2 regions of the Glycomyces sp. MUSA5-2 genome follow, and region 2 is predicted to be linked to the other one. Evidence: riboswitches for the same ligand, from Rfam matches in the RefSeq annotation. Region 2 holds a riboswitch; the other holds the start of a gene.
The links. A riboswitch is a leader RNA that binds a small molecule or an ion and turns the genes downstream of it on or off. The one in region 2 is predicted to bind cobalamin.

Region 1 (7,121 bases), 140 kb from region 2:
ACCCGCAGGCCCGTGAACGGCCCCGGGCCCACGCCCGCGACCACCGCGTCCACGTCCTTCACGGTGCGTCCCGCGTCCGCGAGGCACGCCTCGATGAACGGGCCGAGCTTCTCCACGTGCCCGCGGCCGTCGACCTCCCGGCGGAACGCCGTCAGGAACAGCTCCGGCTCGAACGCGGGACCGTCGAGGTCCACCAGCGCGGCCTGCACCGCGCTCGTCGAGGTGTCGAGGGCGAGGACTCTCATGCGGCCGCGCCGACCGGCAGGCCCAGGGACGCGAGCCGCTCGGCCCAGTCGCCGCCGTGCGCGTGCAGGACCGCCTCCCGCACCTCGTCCGCGCGGCGCTCGATCGCGACCTCCAGGTACGAGTCGGCGAGGCGCTCGGCCAGGCCCGCGCCCCACTCGACCACGGTCACCGCCGCGTCCACGTCGGTGTCCAGGTCCAGGTCGTCGAGCTCGTCGAGGGTCTCCAGCCGGTACGCGTCGACGTGCACCAGCGGCACGCCCGCCGCACCCGCGCGGTGCGACCGCGCGATCACGAACGTGGGGCTGGTGATCCGCCCCTCCACGCCGAGCCCCGCGCCGACGCCCTGCGTCAGCGCGGTCTTCCCGGCCCCGAGCGGGCCGGTGAGGATCACGAGGTCGCCCGGTCGCAGGACCGCGGCGAGCCGCAGCCCGAACTCGTGGGTGTCTCCGGCCGTCTGGAGCGTCAGCCTCACGTCTCACTCCTCAGTGTCAATGCCGTATCGATGCCGGTCAGGAATCCCGGCGGTGCCCGTGGGAGAACGGCGCCCAGCGGCGGTGCCGCCCCCGGTCGCCCTCAAGCGGCGCGGCCGCCCGAGGCGGCGGACCGTCACCGATCTCCGCCGCGACTTTGTCGATCATCTCCAACAACAGTTGTGAGATCTCACCAGGATACTCCAGCTGCGGCGAATGCCCCGCCTCGGCTATGAGCTCCAATCGCGACCCCGGCAGCGCCTCCGCGAGCCGCCGCGAATGCCCCGGCGGCGTCAACGGGTCCCCGTCCCCCACCGCGACCAGGATCGGCAGGCCCTTGAACTGCGGCAGGACCGCCGTCGCATCGTGGTCGAGGATAGCGCGCGCATACCCCACGATCGACTGGATCGACGTGCGCCGGTTCATCCGCTCCACCAGCGTCACGATCGACCCCGGCGGATTCGGCGACCGGAACGCCGCCTTCCGCGTCAGCAGCCACCCCAGGTCCCCCGCCAGCAGCCGCGACCGGTCGATCAGGTCCGGCGTCCACCCCGCGACCTGCTGCAGCATCGGCAGCACCGTCCGCCGCAGCCGCCGCAGCGCCCGCATCGGCTTCGTCTCCACCGTGTCCAGGCCCGCCGCCGACGTCGACAGGAACGCCACGCCCTTCACCCGCTCCCGGAACTCCTCCGGGTACAAGCGGGCGTACTGCATGATCGTCATCCCGCCCATCGAATGGCCCACCAGCACCAGCGGCCCCTCCGGCGCCGCCTCCTCCAGCACGTCGTGCAGGATCTCCGCCAGATCCTCGATCGAGTACTCCGTGCGCGTCAGACCCCCCGACCGGCCGTGCCCCGGCTGGTCGTACAGCACCGCCCGCAGCCGCACCCCGCCGCGCACCGCATCCGCGATCGCCTTGCGCTGGAAGTAGAACGTCCCCATGTCCTGCATGTAGCCGTGGATCAGCACCACCGTCAGGCCCGCGTCCTCCGGCCCCGCCGTCTCCACGTGCACCGACGCCCCGCCCCGCGCCTCCACCGTCCGCACCGAGTTCACCGGCGGCATCTCGAACGGCTCGTGCGCATACGGGTCCGCCGACGACGCCCGCGTCCGCCGCGCCAGATACCGCGGCACCCCGTACGCCAGCGCCGCGCCCACCGCGATCCCGCCGGTCACGCCCCCGGCGATCGCCCAGCCGCGCGCCCGCCGGCCGCCCCGGCCCGATTGCCTCTCGCTCATGCGACCTCACTGCACAACTCAACGGGCCCAAGGGGTCCAAAGGAAGGGAAAGGAAGATGGTACGTCTAGTCGAGGCCCCGGTTCCACAACCGGGGAATCCGGGCCCCCAGGCCCGTCAGCACATCGTTCGGGATCGTCCCCGCCCACGCCGCCCAGTCGTCCGCGTCGGGGTGCTGCTCGCCCGCGCCGATGAGCACCACCGGCTCCCCCGGCTTCACCGGGTCGTCACCGCAGTCCACCGTGAACTGGTCCATGCAGATCCGCCCGAGCACGCGGCGGCGCTTCCCCGCCAGGTACACCTCCGCCTTGTTCGACGCGGCCCGCGGAATCCCGTCCGCGTACCCCAGCGGCACCAGCGCCACATTCGTGTCCCGCTCCAGGATGTGCGTGTGGCCGTAGGAGATCCCCGACCCCGCCGGAAGCCGCTTCACACTCATCACCTGGCTGCGCACCTCCACCACCGGCTGGAGGTCCACCGGGAAATCGGGCACCGGGTTGTATCCGTACAGCGCGATCCCCGGCCGCACCAGGTCGTACCGCGTCTCCGGGTCGCTGATGAGCGCCGCCGAATTCGCGAGGTGCCGCACCTCCGGCGCCAGGCCCGCCGCGGACACCGCCGACAGGAACCGCTCGAACGCCGCCTTCTGCGCCGCGTTCGCCGGATGCCCGATCTCGTCGGCGCACGCCAGATGACTCCACGCCCCCGCCACCACGACCGACCCCGCGGCCTGGTGCTTCGCCGCCGCCTCCGCCGCGAGCTCCCATTCGTGCTCGGCGACACCGCCCCGCGACATCCCCGTGTCGCCCTTGAGATGGATCCGCGCGGGCGTCCCCGCCCGGTCCCCGGCCGCGGCGGCCGCTTCGAGCTGCGCGAGCGACGAGACGCCCAGATCGATCCCGGCGCCCACGACCTCCGCGAGGCCGGGCTGCTCGGGAGCGAAGAAGAACGCCATCACCGGCACGGCTTCCAGACCCGCCGACTGCCGGAGCTGCCACGCCTCCTTGAGGGTCACGACCCCGAGCCGGTCGGCCCCGGCCTCGGCGGCCACGCGCGCCGCCGGGACCATGCCGTGCCCGTACGCGTCGGCCTTGACCATCGCCATCATCGGCACGCCCGCGGTGCGCGCGAGCGCCTCGACGTTGTGCGCGAGCCGCCGCCAGTCCGCGCTGGCCTTCGCCAGGCCGGACATGCCGCCGTTCACCGGCTCGGTCAGGATGCGGTAGTTGTCCATCGCCACGGCTCAAGGGTACGTGGCGCCGCGGCGGCCCGGCCGCAGCGACCGGATCGTGCATCCTATAGGAAATAGGATGCACGATCCGGAACCGCCGCCATGCCCGAAGGCCGCTAGGCCGCCTCGGCGCGGACGGTGCGCGCGGCCTCCACGAGCCCTTCGAGCGCGGGCACGACCTCCTCGTAGCGCCTGGTCTTCAGGCCGCAGTCGGGGTTGGCCCAGACCCGGTCGGGGCCGAGCGCGGCGACGGCGAGGCGCAGGGCCTCGGCCATCTCGGCGGCGGCGGGCACGCGCGGGGAGTGGATGTCCCACACGCCGGGGCCGACGCCGCTGCGGTACCCGGCGCGGCCGAGGTCGGCGACGATCTCCATCTTCGAGCGCGAGGCCTCGATGGAGGTGACGTCGGCGTCGAGCGCGGCGATCGCGTCGATGACCACGCCGAACTCGGAGTAGCACAGGTGCGTGTGGATCGCGGTGTCCGGCCGCACCCCGGAGGTCGCGAGCCGGAACGACCGCGTCGACCACTCGCGGTAGGCCGCGCGGGGCGCCTCCCGCACCGGCAGGAGCTCGCGGAGCGCGGGCTCGTCGACCTGGATGATCGCGGTCCCGGCCGCTTCGAGGTCGGCCACCTCGTCGCGCAGGGCCAGGGCGACCTGGTCTGCGGTGTCGGCGAGCGGCTGGTCGTCGCGCACGAACGACCACGCGAGGATCGTCACGGGCCCGGTGAGCATGCCCTTGACGGGCTTCGCGGTGAGCGACTGCGCGTAGGAGGTCCACGGGACGGTCATGGGCGCGGTGCGCGCGACGTCCCCGTAGAGGATCGGCGGGCGCACGCAGCGCGAGCCGTACGACTGGACCCATCCGGCGGCCGTGGTCGCGAACCCGGTGAGGAGTTCGGCGAAGTACTGGACCATGTCGTTGCGCTCGGGCTCGCCGTGCACGAGCACGTCGATGCCGAGCCGCTCCTGCTCGGCGATGACGGCGGCGACCTCGGCCTTCATGCGGGCCTGGTAGTCGGCGTCGATCATGAGGCCCTGCCGGTGCGCGGCGCGGGCCTTGCGGAGCTCGGCGGTCTGCGGGAACGAGCCGATCGTGGTGGTCGGCAGCGGCGGCAGCGGAACGCGCTTCGCTTGGGAGGCTTGACGGTCGGCGTAGGGCGCGCGCCGGTCGGCGCCGTCGCCGAGCGCGGCGAGGCGCTCGCGGACGGCGGCGTCGCGCCAGGCGTCGGGACTCGCGGGCCGGGCGTCGCGGGCGCCGTCCGGATCGGCCAGGACCGTGAGCTCGATGAGCTTCTGGCGCGCGAACGCGAGCCGCTCGGCGAGCAGCGGCGGCAGGCCGGTCTCGGGCGCGAGGTCCACGGGGACGTGGAGGAGCGACGACGAGGAGGCGACGCCGACGCGGTCGGTGAGGGCCTTGACGGCCACGATGTCGGCCGCGGCGTCGGCGAGGTCGGTGCGCCAGATGTTGCGGCCGTCCACGACCCCGGCGACGATGAATGTTTCACGTGAAACATCCAGAGACGCAAGTGCTTCCAGGTCGGAGCGGCCGCGAACCAGGTCGAGGGCGATGCCTTCGACACCCGATTCGAGCAGCACCGGCAGCGACTCGCCGAACGGCCCGTAGCCCCCGGCGACGAGGATCTCCGCTTCGGCGACGAGCCGCCGGTACGCGGCGGCGACGGCCTCCAGCTCCGCGGGCGTGCGGTCGGCGCAGAGCGCGGGCTCGTCGAGCTGGATCAGCCCGGCCCCGGCTTGAGCAAGAGCGGCAAGCAACTCGACGTACACCTCGACGACATCCCCGAGCCGGTCGAACGGCCGGAAATCCGCGGGCGCCCCCTCGGCGGCCTTGGCGAGCAGCAGCAGCGAGGCGGGCCCGACCAGCACCGGCCGGGCGCTCAGCCCGCGCTCACGAGCCTCAAGAAACTCTGCGACAGCCTTCTCAGGCCGGGGAGCGAAGGCAGTGGCAAGCCCGATTTCAGGCACCAGGTAGTGGTAATTGGTGTCGAACCACTTGGTCATCTCCAGAGGAGCAGCGGCATCGTCCCCGCGGGCGGCGGCGAAATACGACGCGAGCCGGTCGCCGCGGCGATGACGAGGTGCAACCGCGTCGACGGCGAACGCCGCGTCCAGCACGTGGTCGTAGTAGGAGAAGACGCCCGTGGGGACCTGGTCGAGCACGGACAGGTCGTCGAGCATCTCGGCGCGGACGGCCGCGGCGGCCCGTTCGAGCCCGGCGGCGTCGAGGCGTCCGGCCCAGTGGGCTTCGAGCGCGCGCTTGAGCTCCCGGTCGGACCCGATGCGCGGGTAGCCCAGAGCGGTCGAGCGCACGGCAGTGCGATGGTTCATGTGTCAGTTCCCTCGAACTTGCGACAGCGGGACCGCGCGCGGTCGCGCGCGGTACGCGGGCAGGTATTCGGACTCGGAGGCGCGCCGTCGCCGGCACCTACTCCCCGCCGCTTCCCAGGCCCTCGCGGGCCCAGTGCTCATGGCGGGTTTCGTTCCCCCTCACCGCTGCGGGGCAGTCCTGGATTCGCACCAGATTCCCTCTTGGCCGCGGCGCCTTGCGGCGCTGCGGAACCAGCGTCGACTGCGATGGTACGGCCGCGGCCGGGCGTGCCGTGCGTCCCGGCCAGAGTGTGAGAACCGGCGCGGGACCCTGCGGGCCGCCGAGTAAGGTCCGAGCCGGGCCGGGACCGCGGCCCGGTACACGCCCGAGGAGGAATCGATGAGCAGGAAGACCGCAGTCGTCACGGGAGCGAGCAGCGGCATCGGCGCGGCCACCGCCCGGGCCCTCGCCGAGGCCGGATTCGACGTGGTCCTCGGCGCGCGCCGGGCCGACCGGCTCGCCGAGGTCGCGGCCGAGTTCGGCGGGACCGCGCTCCCGCTGGACGTCACCGACGAGCAGTCCGTGGCCGACTTCGCGGCGAAGATCGACCGGTGCGACATTCTCGTCAACAACGCGGGGGGCGCCTTCGGCCTCGACTCGATCGCGGGCGCCGACCTCGACCTGTGGCAGCGCATGTACGACGTGAACGTCCTCGGCACCGCCCGGATCACCAAGGCGCTCCTGCCGAAGCTCGTCGAATCCGGCGACGGCCAGGTCGTCGTCATCGGCTCCATCGCGGGCCACCAGCCGTACCCGGGCGGCGGCGGGTACAACGCCGCCAAGCACGCCGAGGCCGCGATCACGCGGGTCCTGCGCATGGAGCTGCTCGGCCAGCCGGTGCGGGTGTGCGAGATCGACCCCGGCATGGTCGAGACGGAGTTCAGCCTCGTCCGCTTCGAGGGCGACCAGGACCGCGCCGACGCCGTCTACGCCGGGATGACCCCGCTCGTCGCCGCCGACATCGCCGACGCCATCGCCTGGGTCGCGACCCGGCCCGCCCACGTCAACATCGACCAGCTCACCATCACCCCGCGAGACCAGGCGGGCGCCCAACTGGTCCACCGCCGCCAATAAGCTCTGACCAGGCACTACACAAAGTTATCCACAAGTACGTTCTTCACATTCGACACTTTGCTACCCCACCTGTTGTAGTAGATAGCAAAAACAGGCCATCCGGCACCTGCGGGATGGCGGCGACAGAGGGGAATTCGCGAACGTCGCCAGGTCTCGCGCGGGGAGCTCCCCGCGCGGAACCGCCGCAGGTGCCACCTCCTCCGCGGAGACCGCGGGCGGCCGGCCAGTACAGCCGGCCGCCCGCGACGAACCACAGATCAAGCCGTCCAGCGCTACTCACTCAAACTGAACTCGGGCGAGGTCCACTGCTCCCAGTCCCCGGGGTCGTCCTCGTCCCCGAGGGCCTTGAGCACCTTCACCGTGAGCGTCCACCGCCCGGGCTCCAGGGCCCCCGGGCGCTGGGCCACGAGGTCCTCCAGGTGGACCCCCATCGCGTCGTCGGGCCCAGGGGAGCGCGGGAGGAACGCCTCCTGGT
Region 2 (7,121 bases):
CGCCGGTGGCGCGGCGGGCCGGGGCGGGCACGCCCGCGGCGCGCCCGTACCCGCGGGACGCCATGGCCGCGGCCAGGTGCAGCGACCGGTCGAGCGCCTCGTGCAGCACCGGCGCGACGACCGTCCGCATGAGGTTCGCCGGACTCCGGCTCGTGTTGCCGCGCAAGGCCCTCGCCCGCCTGACCCGCCCGACCGACGCGACCAGCTGCGGCGCCACCGACAGCGCCACGACGACCGCGACGCTGACCTCGTACAGCGCGGCCGGAACCGACCGCAGCAGCCGCCGCGGACTCGCGAGCGCGTTCGCCGCGCCCACGCACACGAGCAGCACCGCGAGCCGCATCCCGTCGTACAAGGCGGCGAGCGCGCCCTCGGCGGTGACGTCGCCGCCGAGCCGGAACCCGGCCGCCCACTCCGGGAGCGTCGCCGACGGCAGCGTGAACAGGACCGTCGGCCCGTCGGAGCCGCCGAAGACCACATAGAACGCCATGCGGACCGCGACCGCGCTCAACCCGATGTAGAGGAACACCCGGTACGCGCCCGACCAGGGCTCGTCGCCCCGGCAGAACGCCACCACGAGCCCGGCGACCGCGGCGATGAGGAGCAGCAGCCACGGGTTCGCGGTGCGCCCCGCGGCGGTCGCGAGCAGCAGCGCCCACGCCCACCAGGCGACGGGGTGGGCGGTGCGGCGGCGCATCGGGCCGGGTCCGGTCGGCACGGTCAGGCGCGCCGCTGCCGGAGCCGCCACGCCGCGAGCGCGCCGATGACGGCGAGCACGGCCACGGCGACGATCCACGTGTACGACGACCCGCCGGACTCCGGCTCCGACCCGGCCTCCGATGCGACGGCGTCGCCGGGCGCGAGCGCGGGCGGCGCGGAGCCGTCCCCGAACGCCCAGCCTTCGACGTCGCCCGCGTCAGGGGTCGCGTCGGCGCCGCCGACCATCGAGTACGTCCACTCCTCGTCCCCGGCGTTCGCGTGCCAGTACGACCAGTACGCGTCCGCGGGAGGCGAAGCGCCGCAATCGGTCGCGGGCAGCGCGTCAATGCTGCACACCATGCCGCGGATCGCCGCGACCTCCGTGACCGCGAACCCGGCCTGCGCGAGCGCGTCGAGCCCGTCCGCCGGATCGGCGGCGCACCCGGTCCGCAGGTCGTCGAGCTCGCCGAAGTCGACGACCACGGTCACGCCCGCGCAGGCGTCCTGCGCCGCTGCGGGTGCCGCGGGCGCCACTGGCGCGGCGGCCGCGAACAGCGCCGCGAGCGCCACCGCGCGCACGCGCAGCCAGCGCCCGCCGCTCAGGCGGGCGCTGGCTGCGCGTCGTTCGCGAAGGGACACGGGAGGGACTACTTGTCCTTGCCCTCGTCGGCGTCCTTGCCCGCCGCTTCGTCCGAAGCGGACCCGCCGGAAGCAGCGTCGTTGGAAGCAGTGTCACCGGCGTTCGGCCCGGCCGGCGCCGCGGCGCCCGCCCCGCCTGAGCCGCCGCCGCGGCGCGAGCGCAGCGCGAAGACGACGATGAGCGCGGCGATGACGACGACCGCGGCGATGATCGCCCAGGGCAGCCAGGAGGCCGAACCGGACTCCTCGTCGTCGGCGGCCGTGGTGGCGCCGTCGCCCGCGTCCGCGGACTCGCAGTCCACGGCGGGGACGTCGGCGGCCGAGCCGGAGGCGTCGAGCGTCGCGAGGTCCTGGCCCGAGACCGGGACGATCGCCTGCGCGGTCGCCAGCAGGCGCGTCGCCTCGCCGAAGTCGGCGTCCTCGGGGTTCGTGTACATGAACGCACCGGGGGCGGCGCCGTCGCAGCCGAACTGGAGCGTCAGCAGGAACGCGACCGCCCGCTCGGCCGCCTCGGGCCGGTCGGCCGCGAGGAGCGCCTGTGCGGCCATGGCCGTCGAGTTCGCGTTCTCGCCGAACCCGCCGTCGAACCCGCCGTCCTCGGCCTGCGCCGACTCCAGCCAGGCCACCGCAGACTCCAGGGACGCCGCGGCCGGGTCGCCGAGGGTCGTCAGCGCCGAGACGGCCAGGCCGGTCGTGTCCGGGTCGGAGGCGCAGTCGTCGCCGCCGTCGACGTCGCCGAAGCTGAAGCCGCCGTCGGGACACTGGACCGCCGCGAACCCGGTCGCCGCGGCCTCGCCCGCGGGCGTGTCGGTGCGCGAGAGGCCGAGGACCGCCCACGCGGTCGACAGGGCGGTGCCGTCGCCGTAGGTGCCGTTCGCGGCCTGCGCGGCGGCGGTCTCCTCGGCGAGCTTGATGCCGCCGAAGTCCGTCGGGTCGCCCCCGGCGGTCGCGACGGTGTACATGACCTTCCCAGCCGACCCGGCGTTGAACCCGGCGCCGCCCGCGGCGGTCGTGTTCACGTACGGGTCGAGGACCGCGGTGTCGTTGAGCCATTCGAGCGCGGTCTGCACCTGGTCGCCGCCGACGCGGGCGGCCTGGAGGCCGATGACCGCGTCGAGCGTCGTCGCCGGGTCCTGGTTCCAGGCGGTCCCGTCGGACTGGGCGGCCAGCCAGGACGCGGCGGCCGCGGCGGGCTCGGCGAACGGCTGCGACGACTGGGCGTGCGCGGGCGACGCCGCGAGCAGGGTGACGGGCAGGGCCGCTGCGATGAGCACGCGGCCGGCAAGGTGGCGCATTGCCTGACCTTTCCTAGAGCGAGTGGGTCTTCGGGCAGGCGGCTGCGCCGCAAGCGCCTGTAGACCACGACAGGCGTTGACATTTCCGTTGGGCGCGGCGGGTATTCGGGCTCACGCGGGTGGACCGGGCAGGAGCAGAAGGGTGCCCGGTTGTCGCATTTCGCGACCGCGACTACCGTTGCGGGTCAGCGCCGGCCTTTCACCGGACTTCCCCCGCCAGACGCCTGTTCAGTTTGCGCTCATTCTCGCCGCTGCCCCTGGGGGTGTCAAGCCGGGCGCCTGCGCAGTGCGACCGTTCACTCGCGCCTCGTGAGTCAACTCCCGCCTTGCGGTTATTGACCCGTAGCACCGGGTGTCGATACGGTGCTCAACGTGAGCAGAAATAAGAACGCCGATTTGGACAGAGTCCTTCGCGCTGCGACACGGGTGTTCCTGGACCGCGGGTTCTCCGCGACCTCCATGTCGGACCTGGTCGCCGCCACCGGCATGAACCGCGCCGGGCTCTACGCCGCGTTCGGGTCCAAGCACCAGCTCTACATCACAGCGCTGCAACGATATAGGGACGACACCGAGCCGGAGCTGCGCGCGATAGCCCGCCGCGCGACAGGCCGCGAAGCCGCCGACGACGACCCCGCGGACGCGCTGCGGGCCGTCGCCGAGATCCTCGACGTCGTCGTCAGGCACTCGAAGGAGGGCGGGTTCGTCGTCCGCGCGGCCGTCGAGCTCGCCGACGACCCGGCCACGATGCGCCGCGTCCAGGACGCCTGGACCGACCTCGAACGCGACCTCGCCGCGATCCTCGCCCGCGCCGTCGAGCGCGGCGAGCTCGACCCGGCCGCCGACCCCGGGCGGCTCGCGCGCACCGCCCTCGTGTTCGTCCAGGGCGCGCTCGTCACCGGCCACGCCGACGAGGACGACTCCCGCCTCGCCGACGCCGCCGCGGGCCTCGTCGACCTCCTGGCCTCCTACAGGCCCTCGGCCACCGCCGCGCCGATCCGCAGCCAGGCCGCGGACGACGCCTTGCTCAACGAGTCGTAGCGGATCGGCTCGCCCGAGTCGAGCAGCTTCTCGTACGGCGCCAGCAGCACCGCCCGGGTCCGGGCCGCGAAATGCCGCTGCACCGCGGGCAGGTCCACGTCCTTGCGGTGGGCGGGCATCGACACCACCGACACCGCGCCCCGCACCAGGTCCCGGCGGCCCGTCTGCTCCAGGTGGTCGAGCATCCTCGCGGCGGTCTCCGCCGAGTCGTTCCGCGCCGACATCGTCACCACCAGCTGGTCGGTCGCGTCGATCGCCGCCTGCCAGTTCTGGGCCCGCACGTTGTTCCCGGTGTCGACGACGATGAGCTTGTAGAACCGCGACACCGCCTCCCGCAGGTCCCCGAACGACTGCGCGGTGAGCATCTCCCCGGCCGTCGCCGACTCGTCGGAGGCGAGCACGTCGAACATCGCGCCGCCCTGGGCGCGCACGTACTGCGACAGGTCGCCGATCCGCCCCGTGGGCCCCTTGAAGTGGTCGAGGTCCCGCAGCAGGTCGCGGACGGTGCGCACGTGGAAGTCCTGCTGGGCGCGCATGCCCAGCGTCCCCTGCGTCTCGTTGTTGTCCCAAGCGAGCACGTACCCGCCGCGGTGGCGCCCGAACGTCATCGCGAGCATGAGGACCGCGACGGTCTTCCCCGCCCCGCCCTTCGGGTTCACGACGGTGATCTGGCGCAGGCCCCCGAAGTTGCGGCGCACCGTCTCGACCGCGCGCTGCCGGGCGCGCTCGCGCGGGCCGGGCGGCAGCGCGACGGCGCCGAAGCTCAACCGGTGCAGCGCCCCGCGCAGGCCCGTCTCGGCGACCGGCGGGCGCGGCGGCACGACCCGCCGCGACGCGAAGTCGTCGGCGGTGACGCCGACGCGCTCCAGCGCACCGGCGTGATCGGGGAACACCGGCACCGGGACGTGCGGCGACACCGGCGGCACGCCCTGGGACGGCGGCGACGGCCAGCCGTCCGACGCGGCCTGCTGCGGCTGCGACGGGGTCGGCGACTGCGGCTCCGCGGGCATCGGCATCGCGGGGGGCGGCGGCGCGCTCGGCACGTGGTCGGTGGTGCGCGGATTGTGGACGGCCTCCGGGCCGGCCGCGTACTGCGCGTTCACTTCCGGCGGTGCGAACGGAGACCAGGCGGGAGCATCCGGCCGGTGCAGAGGAACGGTGTCCTCTTCGGTGTGCTCCATCGGGACTCCCAGCGTGAGACGGCGGTTACCCGCCTATTGTGTCCCATCCGTTCGTGTCCGCGTGGGAACTCCACGTGGTCGGACCGCGCGTGCTACAGCAGTCGCGGCTGCTCAGGGCCCGAGCGCAGTTGCGGGACCATCCCGAAAGGACTGAACAGGCCCTGGTCCACATCGGCCAGGAGCGGCGATCCGGCACCGGTGTGGGAGACGTAGGCGAGGTCGCGGGTCCGGCCGAGCGCCACGTACAGCTCGCGGCGGGCCGCGGCCGTGTTCGGCCAGTCCTCGGCGGTCACGCCCGTGAGGCACACCACGCGGTACTCGCCGTCGGCCGCCTCGGCGACCGACAGGCCGTCCGGCCCGATGACCGCGAGCTCGCCCTCGGCGACCCCGAGGTCGGCGAGCCGCTCGGTCAGGGCCTCCACGAACCGCTTCTCGTCGTCGGCGTCGACCGCGAAGTACCGGCCGATCCCCGAGCCCTCCAGGGCCGGGCGCTCGGGCTGCACGAGGCGGCCCGGGACGCGGCTGATCGGCTCGACCACCTGCGAGGCGGCCACGAGGACCGCGGCGGGGCTGCGGTGGTTGCGCGACAGGCGCATCACGTGCGCCTGCGGGAACTGCTCCCCGAACGCCGCGAACGCGGCCGGTTCGCCCGCGCACAGCGCCGAGTCCGGGTCGCCCGTGGCGGTCACGTCGGCCTCCGGCCCGCGGTGCTCGGTCAGCTGCCGGAACAGCCGCATCGGCATCCGCGGCAGGTCGTCGATGAACAGGTGCCCGAGCTCGGGCGGGGACGCGGCGGTGAAGTCGTCGAACTCGGCGACGGTGATCGCGGCGGCCTCGCGCCCCAGCAGCGTCCCCAGCTCCCGCCTGATCCGCGCCGCGCCCGCCGTCGAGGCGGCCAGCACCAGGCACTGCCTGGCGGGCACGCCCAGCTCCTGCACCAGGTACGCGGTGCGGCGGATGAGCAGGTGGGTCTTCCCGGTCCCGGGCGAGGCGTTGATGAGCAGCGGGCCGCGCCCGGCGGACGCGGCGACGCGCTGCATCGCGTCGAGGGAGTCGAGCAGGCCCGCCCCCACTTCGTCCATGCCGGTGAGCAGCGGGGCGGACTCCAGCCACGGGTCGGGCGTCCGCGTCGTCAACGCCGGCTCCGGCATCGGCACGGACTCGCGGACGTACCGCGAATGGGGCCGGTGCGAGCGGCGCCGCCGCTCGCCGGTGGTCCGCATGTCGGCCGAGAGCTCGAACAGCGGGGACGCCACCTGCGGCTGCTTTCGTTCATCAGGACGGCGCACACATGCATCCTCGCAGACACGCACCGCCCCCGAGCCAGCGGCTCCCGCCCCCGACCCGGACCCGCACCCCCGCACGGCCTGCGATCCCCGCCCGAACCGGCCCGGAACCGGGCCGCACCTGCGAACGCGCACCGTGTCGGACCCGGAGCGTACGGTCATGGAAAGGGGGCGCGGCGCGGGACAAATCCGGAAAATCCGCTTTCACGTTCCGGCCCGCACCCGGACCGGGCCCGCCTCACCCGCCCGCGAACGGCGGCAGCACCTCGACCACGACCCCCGCGGGCAGCACCGTCCCCGGGTCCCGCGCGGCCAGCCCGTCCACCAGCAGCGTCGACGCCGACAGGACCTTCCCCAGGACCGGCCCGTGCCGGCCCTCCAGGACCGACTTCAGCTCCGCGACGTCGGCGGCGCTGACCTGCTCCTCGCCGCGCCCCGCGGCCGCCTTCGCGCCCGCGAAGTACCGCACCGTGACCACCCTCAGCCCCCGATCGCCGACATGGGCCGGGACGGCTGGAGGAACGACGGGTCGTCGATGCCGTGCCCGGGCAGCTTGCCCCACATGGCCTCCCGCCAGCGCCCCGCGACCTCCGCGTCCGAGGCGCCCTCGCGCAGGAGGCCGCGCAGGTCCGTCTCGCCCTGCGCGAACAGGCAGTTGCGGACCTGCCCGTCGGCGGTGAGGCGGGTGCGGTCGCAGTCGCCGCAGAACGGCCGCGTCACCGAGCCGATGACGCCCACTTTCGCGGGTCCGCCGTCGACCAGCCACGTCTCGGCCGGGGCCGACCCGCGGTGCGCGGGGTCGGGGACCAGGTCGAACTCGGCGCGCAGGGCGTCGAGGATCTCGGCGGCGGTGACCATCTCGTCGCGGCGCCACACGCCCGCCGCGTCGAGGGGCATCTGCTCGATGAACCGCAGCTCGTAGCCGTGTTCGAGGGCGAACCGCAGCAGCGCGGGCGCCTCGGTGTCGTTGACGCCGCGCGTGA

Region 1: it holds a riboswitch for cobalamin, as region 2 does, so the genes downstream of both, metE (5-methyltetrahydropteroyltriglutamate--homocysteine S-methyltransferase) here and WA640_RS18100 (hypothetical protein) in region 2, are expected to answer to the same signal.

Annotation. Positions count from the first base shown of each region.
Region 1 is NZ_JBAGKG010000005.1:204,691-211,811, reverse strand. It holds gene tsaB (tRNA (adenosine(37)-N6)-threonylcarbamoyltransferase complex dimerization subunit type 1 TsaB) at 1-245, opposite strand, end outside; gene tsaE (tRNA (adenosine(37)-N6)-threonylcarbamoyltransferase complex ATPase subunit type 1 TsaE) at 242-718, opposite strand; gene WA640_RS17370 (alpha/beta fold hydrolase) at 756-1,955, opposite strand; gene alr (alanine racemase) at 2,021-3,187, opposite strand; gene metE (5-methyltetrahydropteroyltriglutamate--homocysteine S-methyltransferase) at 3,301-5,532, opposite strand; cobalamin riboswitch at 5,574-5,783, opposite strand; gene WA640_RS17355 (SDR family NAD(P)-dependent oxidoreductase) at 5,912-6,646, shown strand; gene WA640_RS17350 (S8 family serine peptidase) at 6,919-7,121, opposite strand, start outside.
Region 2 is NZ_JBAGKG010000005.1:348,185-355,305, forward strand. It holds gene WA640_RS18090 (energy-coupling factor transporter transmembrane component T) at 1-718, opposite strand, end outside; gene WA640_RS18095 (hypothetical protein) at 721-1,338, opposite strand; gene WA640_RS18100 (hypothetical protein) at 1,347-2,633, opposite strand; cobalamin riboswitch at 2,713-2,869, opposite strand; gene WA640_RS18105 (TetR/AcrR family transcriptional regulator) at 3,030-3,671, shown strand; partial or broken gene WA640_RS18110 (MinD/ParA family ATP-binding protein) at 3,599-4,873, opposite strand; gene WA640_RS18115 (UvrD-helicase domain-containing protein) at 4,945-6,141, opposite strand; gene WA640_RS18120 (MoaD/ThiS family protein) at 6,377-6,607, opposite strand; gene moaA (GTP 3',8-cyclase MoaA) at 6,619-7,121, opposite strand, start outside.